Regions from separate parts of the Streptomyces sp. NPDC088252 genome, predicted to be linked through region 3. Evidence: riboswitches for the same ligand, from Rfam matches in the RefSeq annotation. Region 3 holds a riboswitch; each other region holds the start of a gene.

Region 1 (3,269 bases), on a different contig from region 3:
CGCGGCAGACATGCCAGGGACGGTGTCCGTACCAGGCGGTTCGTCCGCGCGCTGCCCGCCCTGATGATCATCGGTGGGCTGGTGTTCGACTTCCTCACCCCGCCGACCTTCACCGCCATTCCGCTGTTCGTGGCCGCGCCGCTGATCGCCGCGCCGTTCTTCTCGCTGTCCAGCACCATCCTCACGGCCGTCGCCTCGATCCTGGCCATCATCACGCTGCGGCTGCACAGCAACACGTTGCCGCGAGCCGTGCCGTTGATCGAGCTGCTCACCCTGGTCACCGTGTCGGTCCTCGCGGTCGTCATCAACGGGGTCGTGCGGCGCAGCAACGAGCAATTGGCCTCCGCGCGGGTGATCGCGGAGACCGCCATGCGGGCCGTGCTGCCCAAACCGTCCGACCGGATCGGCGGGCTGCATGTGGCGGCGCGGTACGTGGCGGCGCAGGCGGACGAGTTCGTCGGCGGCGACCTGTTCGCCGTGGCGGACACCCCGCACGGGGTGCGGCTGGTGGTCGGGGACGTACGGGGGAAGGGGCTCGACGCCGTGGAGTCGGTGGCGGTGATCATCGGCGCGTTCCGGGAGGCGGCCGAGCAGGAGCGTTCGCTGGAGGGCGTGGCGCAGCGGCTGGAGCGGGCGCTGGCGCGAGAGGGGACGGGGCGGGGCGGGCTGGACGCGGTCGAGGGCTTCACCACCGCCGTACTGGCCGAGATCCCGTCCGGGCTGTCGCGGGTGCGGATCGTCAACCGCGGCCATCCCGAGCCGATCCTGCTGCATCCGGACGGGGCGCTGGACGTTCTGGGGCCATCGGTGCCCGCGCTGCCGCTCGGGATGGATCTGGGGGTGTGGCCCGACCGGGCGGACGAATGGGATCTGCCGGCGGGGACGACCCTGCTCCTCTACACCGATGGCCTCTCCGAAGCGCGGAACGTCGACGGGGTCTTCTACGATCCGGCGGCGCGGCTGCGCGGGCGGATCTTTCCGGGACCCGAGGAACTGCTGTCCGCCCTGACCGACGACGTGCGGCGGCACACGGGCGGCGAGACGACCGACGACATGGCACTGCTCGCGGTCGTACGTCCCGCGGAGGGGCAGCCGCACCGGCGCAGGACGGTGAAGATCGTGGGACTGGACACGATGTGACGGGTGGGGCGGGTGCGTGGTGCGGACCGGGCGGAGCCCGGGGCGCGGCATGCCACCGTCCGTAACCGAAGCGCACCGCTCCGCATAACATTTGACGCAACGTCAGAATCCGGGTAATGGCTGAGGGGCGCTCAACTCATCCGATTCCACCCGGTTATGTCACGTAAAGTCCAGGCCAAGACCGGAACGATCAGTGGGAACAGCTTGGAATCGGGCCCGGGTGTCTATTAACGTTCGATAACGCAGCGCGGTCGTCCCAGCCGTCGTCAGTGGCGGCACCGTGCGCGAGCGCCGAATTCCGCAAGGGAACCGGGGAACCACCTACATGGGGTGAATCGGACACCTGTGTCTCGTGAGAGGCAGAGGCGCCCGTAGGAGACCTTCCTGCTCCGAACCCGTCAGCTAACCCGGTAGGCGAGAAGGAAGGAAAGGAGTGCGCCCAAGTGGCGTCCAACAAGCCTGCCCCCGAGGCCCCCGCGCGGTTCACCTCCGACTTCGCCCCGGGTGCCGACTTCGGCTCCGGTTCTGACTACGGCCTCGGGTACGGCCCCGGTTTCGCTTCCGACGCCGGTTACGCAACCGCCGGGACGGGAACGGCGTTCGGCGCCAGCTACGGCACCGAGCCGGGAACGGCGTTCGGCACCGGCTACGGCACCGAGCCGGGCAGCGACTTCACCGGTGAGTTCGGGTCCGGTGAGTTGCACGGGCCCGGCGACTCGGCAGAGCTCCGCAGGGGATTTCGCGCCGACGGCGGCGGTGAGCCCGAACGAAGCCGGGAGGAGTGGAACCCCACCGAGGAGTCCGTCCGCCCCGTGCGCGGCAAGCACCGCGTCGCCAAGCAGCGCAACGGACTTGCCCGTAGCTCCACCGTGCTCGGGGTCGGCGTCATCGCGGCGGTCGGCGCGGGCGGCATGGCCACCGCGCAGAGCAAGCCGGCGGTCTCCATCTCGCTTCCCGATTCCATCGCGGACAACCTGCCCGACGCCAAGTCCCTTCCCGGCGTGGGTTCCCTGTTCTCCGGCGAGTCCGAAGCCGACAAGGCCGAGGCCGTCGCCGCGTCCGCTCCGCTCACCACCGCCGGCATCACCACCGCCGAGGCCCAGCGGGGCACGACGGACGCGGGCGAGGCGCTCCGTGCCCGTATCCTCCAGCAGGCCGAGCAGCAGCAGGACGCCGCCGACGCCGAGGCCAGGGCCGCCGAGGAGAAGGCGGCTGCGGAGAAGGCCGCCGCCGAGGCCAAGAAGCAGCAGGACGCGGCCGAGGCCAAGGTCGCCGCCGAGAAGAAGAAGGCGGCGGAAGAGGCCAAGAAGAAGGCGGAGGCCCTGCGGCTCGCCAAGCTCGCCGCGAGCTACGCCATCCCGACCACCTCGTACACGATCACCTCGACCTTCGGCGAGGCCGGCTCGATGTGGTCCTCCGGCTACCACACCGGCCTCGACTTCGCGGCGCCGACGGGTACCCCGATCAAGGCCATACACAGCGGCACGATCAAGTCGGCCGGCTGGTCCGGTTCATACGGCTACCGCACGGTGCTGGAGCTCGAAGACGGTACGGAGCTGTGGTTCTGCCACCAGTCCTCGATCGGTGTCAGTGTCGGCCAGAAGGTCACGACCGGTGACACCATCGGCCGGGTCGGCGCGACCGGCAACGTCACGGGCCCGCACCTCCATCTGGAGGTCCACACCCCGGCCGGTACGGGCATCGACCCGATGGCCTGGCTGCGCGGCAAGGGCCTCAACCCCTGATCGGCCGGCCGCCTCGCGGCCCACATGACCCGAGCCGGTTCGCCGGCCGCTGAACCCCGGCAGCCCTGACGCTCCCCCCGACGTCAGGGCTGCCGGTCGGATACGGGCCTGCCCGAAGGGCCGGCTGCCGGAATAGCGGACCCGCCGGTATCCGTTGATCCACACATGACTTCTCTTCGTAAGCTGGGCCCTTCCGATCTTCAGGTCTTCCCGCTCGCCCTCGGCGGCAACGTCTTCGGCTGGACGGCCGACGAGGCGCAGTCGTTCGCCGTGCTGGACGCCTACGCCGCGGCGGGCGGCAACTTCATCGACACCGCCGACGCATACTCGGCCTGGATCCCGGGCAATGAGGGCGGCGAGTCGGAGACCGTCATCGGGAAGTGG
Region 2 (3,269 bases), on a different contig from region 3:
GGGACGGTGTCCTCGGGGTTGGCGAGAACCCGGAGGTAGGCCAGGACGTCCCGGACCTCCTTGCGCTCGTAGAAGCGCACGCCGCCGACGACCTTGTAGGGCAGGCCGACGCGGATGAAGATCTCTTCGAAGACCCGGGACTGCGCGTTCGTACGGTAGAAGATCGCGACGTCGCCGGCCTTGGCGTCGCCCGCGTCGGTCAGCCGGTCGATCTCGTCGGCGACGAACTGGGCCTCGTCGTGCTCGGTGTCGGCGACGTAGCCGGTGATCCGGGCGCCCGTGCCGGCGTTCGTCCAGAGGTTCTTGGGGCGGCGGCTCTCGTTGCGCTCGATGACCGCGTTGGCGGCGGACAGGATCGTCTGCGTGGAGCGGTAGTTCTGCTCCAGCAGGATCGTCGTCGCGTTCGGGTAGTCCTCCTCGAACTGGAGGATGTTGCGGATGGTCGCGCCGCGGAACGCGTAGATCGACTGGTCCGCGTCACCGACGACGCACAGCTCGGCGGGGGCGTCGCGCTCGCCGGCCGGGCCGACCAGTTCGCGTACGAGGGTGTACTGGGCGTGGTTGGTGTCCTGGTACTCGTCGACCAGGACGTGCCGGAAGCGGCGGCGGTAGTGCTCGGCGACGTCGGGGAACGCCTGCAGCAGGTGGACCGTCGTCATGATGATGTCGTCGAAGTCCAGCGCGTTGGCCTCGCGCAGCCGTGACTGGTACATCGCGTAGGCCTGGGCGAGGGTCTTCTCGAAACCGTCCGCGGCCTGGCCGGCGAAGGTCTCCTCGTCGATCAGTTCGTTCTTCAGGTTGGAGACCTTGGCCGTGAACGACTTCGGCGGGAAGCGCTTCGGGTCGAGGTCGAGATCACGGCAGACCAGGGCCATCAGCCGCTTGGAGTCGGCGGCGTCGTAGATCGAGAACGACGAGGTGAAGCCGAGCTTCTTCGACTCGCGGCGCAGGATGCGTACGCACGCGCTGTGGAAGGTCATGACCCACATGGCGTTGGCGCGCGGTCCGACGAGCTGTTCGACGCGCTCCTTCATCTCGCCCGCGGCCTTGTTGGTGAAGGTGATCGCCAGGATCTGGCCGGGATGCACCCCGCGCTCGGCGAGGAGGTGGGCGATCCGGTGGGTCAGCACCCGGGTCTTGCCGGAGCCCGCCCCGGCGACGATGAGCAGGGGGGAGCCGGCGTGGACCACCGCGGCGCGCTGTTCGGTGTTCAGCCCGTCGAGGAGCGCCGCGGAGTCGATGACGGGGCGGTGCGCGCCGTCACGGTAGTACGCGTCCCTGGGCGGCGAGGGCCCGTCGAAGACGCCCGCGAAGAGGTCCTCCGGCACCGCTTCGGGTGCGGAGTCCTCGGGGGGCGGCGGGGGCTCTTCCTCCGAGTGCTGGAGGCCGGCCAGGAAGCTGTCGTCAAAGAGGCTGCTCATCGCTTGTCGAGTCTAGGCCGCCGCACCGACACGTGACTGCCGCTCGGCGAACCGCACCCGGCCACCGGGCACGCAAAGAGAGTGGACATCCACGCCCCGTGTGGAATTCCGGGCCGCGACCACGCTCGCCACCCTCGCCCCGCAAAGGTCACGAAAACGTATCGGGCATATCGAACATCGACCTTCACAGCGGCACCACGGGTTGGCTACCGTGCTCGACCGGGTGGCCCGTACCCCCTGAGGCGAACCACGCCGAGCAGGCCCCCGCGCCGAATCCGGGCTGCCCTCACGGACGTCCGGAGCCGGGGACCCATACGCGTCACCGGGGTGAATCGGTCCTTATCCCCCACTCGGACCGTAGGGCAGCCTTCCGTTCCGCCCGAACCCGACAGCTGACCCGGTAGGCGGTCCACGGAAGGAGATGCCGTCTTGGCATCGCATCGCAAACCGCGCACCCGGATGCGCACCACCGCACCGGCCGTCGGCCTCACGACGGCCGCGCTGGCGTCCGTGACCCTGCTCTCCACGCAGAGCGCCACGGCGGCCCCCGCTCCGAAGCCCAGCATCGAGGACGTCCAGAAGAAGGTCGACGACCTCTACCGGCAGGCGGGCACCGCGACCCAGCGGTACAACCAGGCGAAGGAGGCCTCCGCCGCCCAGCGCACCAAGGTGGACGCCCTCCTGGACGACGTGGCGAAGCGCGCCGACGAACTCAACGAAGCCCGCAGGACGCTCGGCGCCTACGCGGCCGCGCAGTACCGCACCGGGTCCCTCACGCCGAGCGCCACCTTCTTCCTGGCCGACGACCCGCAGTCGTACTTCGACCAGAGCCAGCTGATGAACCGGATGACCGCTCAGCAGCAGAAGGCGGTCACGGACTTCCGCGCCCAGCAGACGAAGGCCTCGAAGAAGCGCGCCGAAGCGGTGCGCGGCCTGGAGGCGCTGACCACGACGCAGGCCACGCTGCGCACCAGCAAGCAGAACGTCCAGCAGAAGCTGGGCGAGGCGCAGACGATGCTGTCGAAGCTGACCGCCGAGGAGAAGGCGCGGCTCGCGGCGTTGGAGCGGAAGAAGGAGGCGGAGGCCGAGCGCAAGGCGGAGGAACTGGCGCGGCAGCAGGCCGCCGCCGAGGCGGAGGCGGACCGCAAGGCCGAGGAGGCCGCCAAGGCGGCGGGATCCGGCAGCGGTGCGGGGGCGGGAGCCGGGACCGGCTCGGACAGCAGCGCCACCACCAAGGCGGAGAAGGTCCTCGCCTTCGCCAGGGCCCAGCTGGGCAAGCCGTACGTCTGGGGTGCGACGGGCCCGTCCTCGTACGACTGCTCCGGACTCACCCAGGCCGCGTGGAAGGCCGCGGGAGTCGACATCCCGCGCACCACCTGGGACCAGGTGAAGATCGGCACCGAGGTCGCCACGGCGGATCTGCGTCCGGGCGACCTCGTCTTCTTCTACGACGACATCAGCCACGTCGGCATCTACAAGGGCGACGGAATGATGATCCACGCGCCGAAGCCGGGCGCGAACGTGCGCGAGGAGTCGATCTACTACATGCCGATCCACGGCAGCGTGCGGCCGGCCTAGGCCCGCTCCTCGCTCCCCCGCGGTCGGCGCGTGGGCCGGTCCACGCGCCGACCGGCCGGGCCCCGGCCCGGCGCCGCGCTGGTCGCGATCCGCAGACCTCGGACCGCGACACTCGGAGCTCAGGACTCGGGGCCCGGACCGCGGCTCCCGGCCGCCGAACGCCGGGCCGCGGTCCCCGGGCCCTCGGACCCTCAGGTCCAGAGCGTGGCGATGAAGATGTTGGCGAGCGTCAGCCCGCCCACCGCCGCGAAGGCTCCCTTGTCGACCTTC
Region 3 (3,269 bases):
TGTTCCGTACGGCAGTTGCCGCGCGGGAGAGCGGACCGGAGCTGGTGCGCGCCGTCGAGGCCCTGGAGGCGCGAGGGTACGAGATCACCGGTGACGTCATGCAGCGCGTACCGCGTGGTCACGACGCCGGTCATCCGCGGGCCGCTCTCCTTCGGCACCGCTCGGTATCCGCCGCCCGCCCCCTCGGCGGGGACTGCGCGCAGCACACGGCTGCGCTGGTCGACTCCGTGCTCGTGGCGGCGGAGGAATTGGCACCCCTGCTGTCCTGGCTCGCCCGCCACGTGACCGTTCCGGGCCCCTGTCGCCCTGTCACCTGACGTCGCCGCCGCGTGCGGCTCCGGCCGACGAACCGCCGAAAGGCGGTCCCTGACCGGTGGGTGATCCGTTGCCGGGAGAAGTCCCGGCCTCTCGCCACCCGTCGGTCCTGAACCGCCTTTCGGTGCCGCTGTGCGTCAGTACGCCCCGAAGACGTTGTCGATCGAACCGTACTTGTCGGCGGCGTAGTTGCACGCTGCGGTGATGTTGGCGACCGGGTCGTAGCTGTCCATGGACGTGCCGGGCACGTGGTAGGCACGGAACGTCGGGTCGATGATCTGCAGAAGGCCCTTGGAGGGCGTTCCCTTGGCGGCGTTCGAGTCCCAGTTGTTGATGGCCAGCGGGTTGCCGGAGGACTCACGCATGATGTTGCGGTGGATGCTGTCGTAGCCGCCGGGGATGCCGTGCTGGGCCATGACGGCCAGCGCCTCCCTGATCCAGCCGTCCAGATTGTTCGCGTACGTCGCGGGCTTTGCCGCCGGGGTGGTCGCGGCCGATGCAGCGGCGGTCTTCACGGTGGTCGCGGCGGGGGTGGCTGCCCCGATTGTCAGCGTCATGCCCGGGACAATCAGTCCGGGATTGTCGCCGACGACCTCTCGATTGTCCGCGTACAGCTTCTGCCAGCCACCGCTGAGGGAATGCGCCTTCGCGATCTTGGAAAGGGTGTCGCCGGCGATCACGGAATACGTTGCGGGCGCAGCCTTCTGTACGGAGATTTCCTTGGCGGTGGCGGCCTGCGCCGGCGCGGCGGAGGCGAAGCCGGCACCCACCAGCGGAAGTACGAGGGCGACTCCGCCGGTGGCCGCGGCGATGAAACCGCGGGTCAGCGAAGTGGACTTGCGACGATCGTGCTTACCCGTTATGGACATGCTGAATTCCTCTCCGTCGCCTGCGAGGTGAGCTGTCGGGTTCGGACTGGAGATGTCCGGCCGCACGCGAATGCGACTTCACCCCGAGCCGTTCCGGATACCGGACCGGCGGCTTACCTGGGTCCCCCGCTCCTGCCGTACACGAGATGGGTCGGATTCTCGGACGGCGGCAGGATTTGGCGTTCCGTCCGGATTGACGGTGACCGTAGGCGAGAAACACCGAAAGGAACAAGTCCCCATTTCTGGATCACATTTCATTTACAAGATCGATCAATGGAATTCGCAGTAATCCACCTCACACCGCGCGGCTGAATTTCCTTGCACAGAAGGGCAGCGCACCGGTCACCGAGACCTTCGAACCCTTGAACGTGACTCGCACCACGAAGTCACAAAAGGGACATTTCTTTTTGTATCTAAATGGCGCGACAGGTAGAGAAAGCCCCTTTATTGACGAAGTTATTAATTTTGGGCAAATCGGTCATATAGCGACATTCGTCTGTTGACTCGAAGGGGCTTCGCTCCTGCACACCGCTCGGCGGACCGACCACGTCCGAAACGGCTCCGTCGCCTCGGGGCTTTGCCTTTCGTCCTGCGGCTCGTTATCGTTCCAAACGGCCCTGTTGTCTCCGATAGAGGTGGACGTTGCGCATCTGAGGTTCGCGAACATCGCGCCGTACGGCTCATGCCGTACGCCCGTCACGCAGTAGCAGTGCCTTCCCCTGCCCGTGACCCCGCGTGGATGCGACCTCGGTGCCTCAGCCGTCCTTCGACCTTCCGGACCGCCGCACCCTCCTTCTCGGCACGGTCGCTGCGTGGTGCTCGCATACGAAGCCCCCTTCACCACGCTTGCGACTGCGAGGATCATCATGGCGACACCCACTGCCCCCAGCGCTTCGCTCACCTGCTCCGCTCTGTCGTTCCAGTGGCCGGACGGCACGACCGTCCTCGACGGCCTCTCGCTCAGCATCGGCCGGGGCCGTACCGGACTCGTCGGTACCAATGGCGCGGGCAAGTCCACCCTGCTGCGACTGCTGGCCGGCCGGCTGCGTCCCTCCCAGGGCTCGGTGGCGGTCGGCGGCAGCCTCGCCTACCTGCCGCAGAACATCACCCTCGACACGACGCTGCGTGTGGACGCGGCCCTCGGCATCGCCGAGCGGCGCGACGCGCTGCGCGCCATCGAAGCCGGGGACGTGGACGAGAGGCACTTCGAGACGATCGGCGACGACTGGGACGTCGAGGAACGGGCCGTGGCGACCCTGGGCTCCCTGGGACTCGGCAGCATCGGACTGGACCGCACCGTGGCCCAGCTGTCCGGGGGCGAGACCGTTCTCCTGCGCCTGGCCGCGCTTCTGCTGGAACGTCCCGATGTCCTTCTGCTGGACGAGCCCACCAACAACCTCGATGTGCTCGCTCGGCGCAGGCTCTACGAGGCCGTCGACAACTGGCGCTCCGGCGTGCTGGTCGTGGTCAGCCACGACCTCGAACTGCTGGAGCGCGTCGACCGCATCGCCGAACTCCGTTCCGGTTCCGTGAACTGGTACGGCGGTGGCTGGTCGGCCTACCAGGAAGCCCTGAGCATCGAGCAGGAGGCCGCCGGAAGGATGTTGCGCGCCGCGGAGGCGGATGTACGCCGCCAGAAGCGCGAGCTGGAGGAGACCGAGGTGAAGCTGGCCCGACGCCGGCGTCAGGGCAGGAAGACGGAGGCCGACGGGGGGCTCCCGAAGATCCTCGCCGGCCGCCGGAAGCGGTCCGCGCAGGAGTCCGCGGGAAGGCTTCGCGGCCTCCAGGAGGATCGGCTCAGCGAGGCGCGCGACCGCCATGAGGAAGCCGCGGACGCGATCCGTGACGATGCCGAGATCCGTGTGAGCCTCCCCCGCACCGCTGTTCCCGCCGGCCGCACCGTGCTGAGCCTGCACGAACTGCGCCCCCGGTTCGGCAGGCTGCAGCAGGGCGACCTCCATGTGCACGGGCCCGAGCGGATCGCACTCGTCGGGCGCAATGGTGCCGGCAAGACGACACTGATGCGCACCCTCACCGGCGAGCTCGCTCCGCTGTCCGGCGAGGCCAGGACACACGTACCACTGC

Evidence for each region. A riboswitch is a leader RNA that binds a small molecule or an ion and turns the genes downstream of it on or off. The one in region 3 is predicted to bind cyclic di-AMP.
Region 1: another riboswitch for cyclic di-AMP. It lies ahead of ACIOHC_RS28950 (M23 family metallopeptidase); the one in region 3 lies ahead of ACIOHC_RS17510 (transglycosylase SLT domain-containing protein).
Region 2: another riboswitch for cyclic di-AMP. It lies ahead of ACIOHC_RS23015 (NlpC/P60 family protein); the one in region 3 lies ahead of ACIOHC_RS17510 (transglycosylase SLT domain-containing protein).

The regions. Positions count from the first base shown of each region.
Region 1 covers NZ_JBIURS010000016.1:157,837-161,105, forward strand. The annotation lists gene ACIOHC_RS28945 (PP2C family protein-serine/threonine phosphatase) at 1-1,140, shown strand, start outside; cyclic di-AMP (ydaO/yuaA leader) riboswitch at 1,420-1,572, shown strand; gene ACIOHC_RS28950 (M23 family metallopeptidase) at 1,839-2,885, shown strand; gene ACIOHC_RS28955 (aldo/keto reductase) at 3,051-3,269, shown strand, end outside.
Region 2 covers NZ_JBIURS010000011.1:43,861-47,129, reverse strand. The annotation lists gene pcrA (DNA helicase PcrA) at 1-1,421, opposite strand, end outside; cyclic di-AMP (ydaO/yuaA leader) riboswitch at 1,679-1,844, shown strand; gene ACIOHC_RS23015 (NlpC/P60 family protein) at 1,851-2,999, shown strand; gene ACIOHC_RS23010 (hypothetical protein) at 3,191-3,269, opposite strand, start outside.
Region 3 covers NZ_JBIURS010000007.1:331,417-334,685, reverse strand. The annotation lists gene ACIOHC_RS17515 (DUF2461 family protein) at 1-317, shown strand, start outside; gene ACIOHC_RS17510 (transglycosylase SLT domain-containing protein) at 453-1,184, opposite strand; cyclic di-AMP (ydaO/yuaA leader) riboswitch at 1,189-1,376, opposite strand; gene ACIOHC_RS17505 (ATP-binding cassette domain-containing protein) at 2,051-3,269, shown strand, end outside.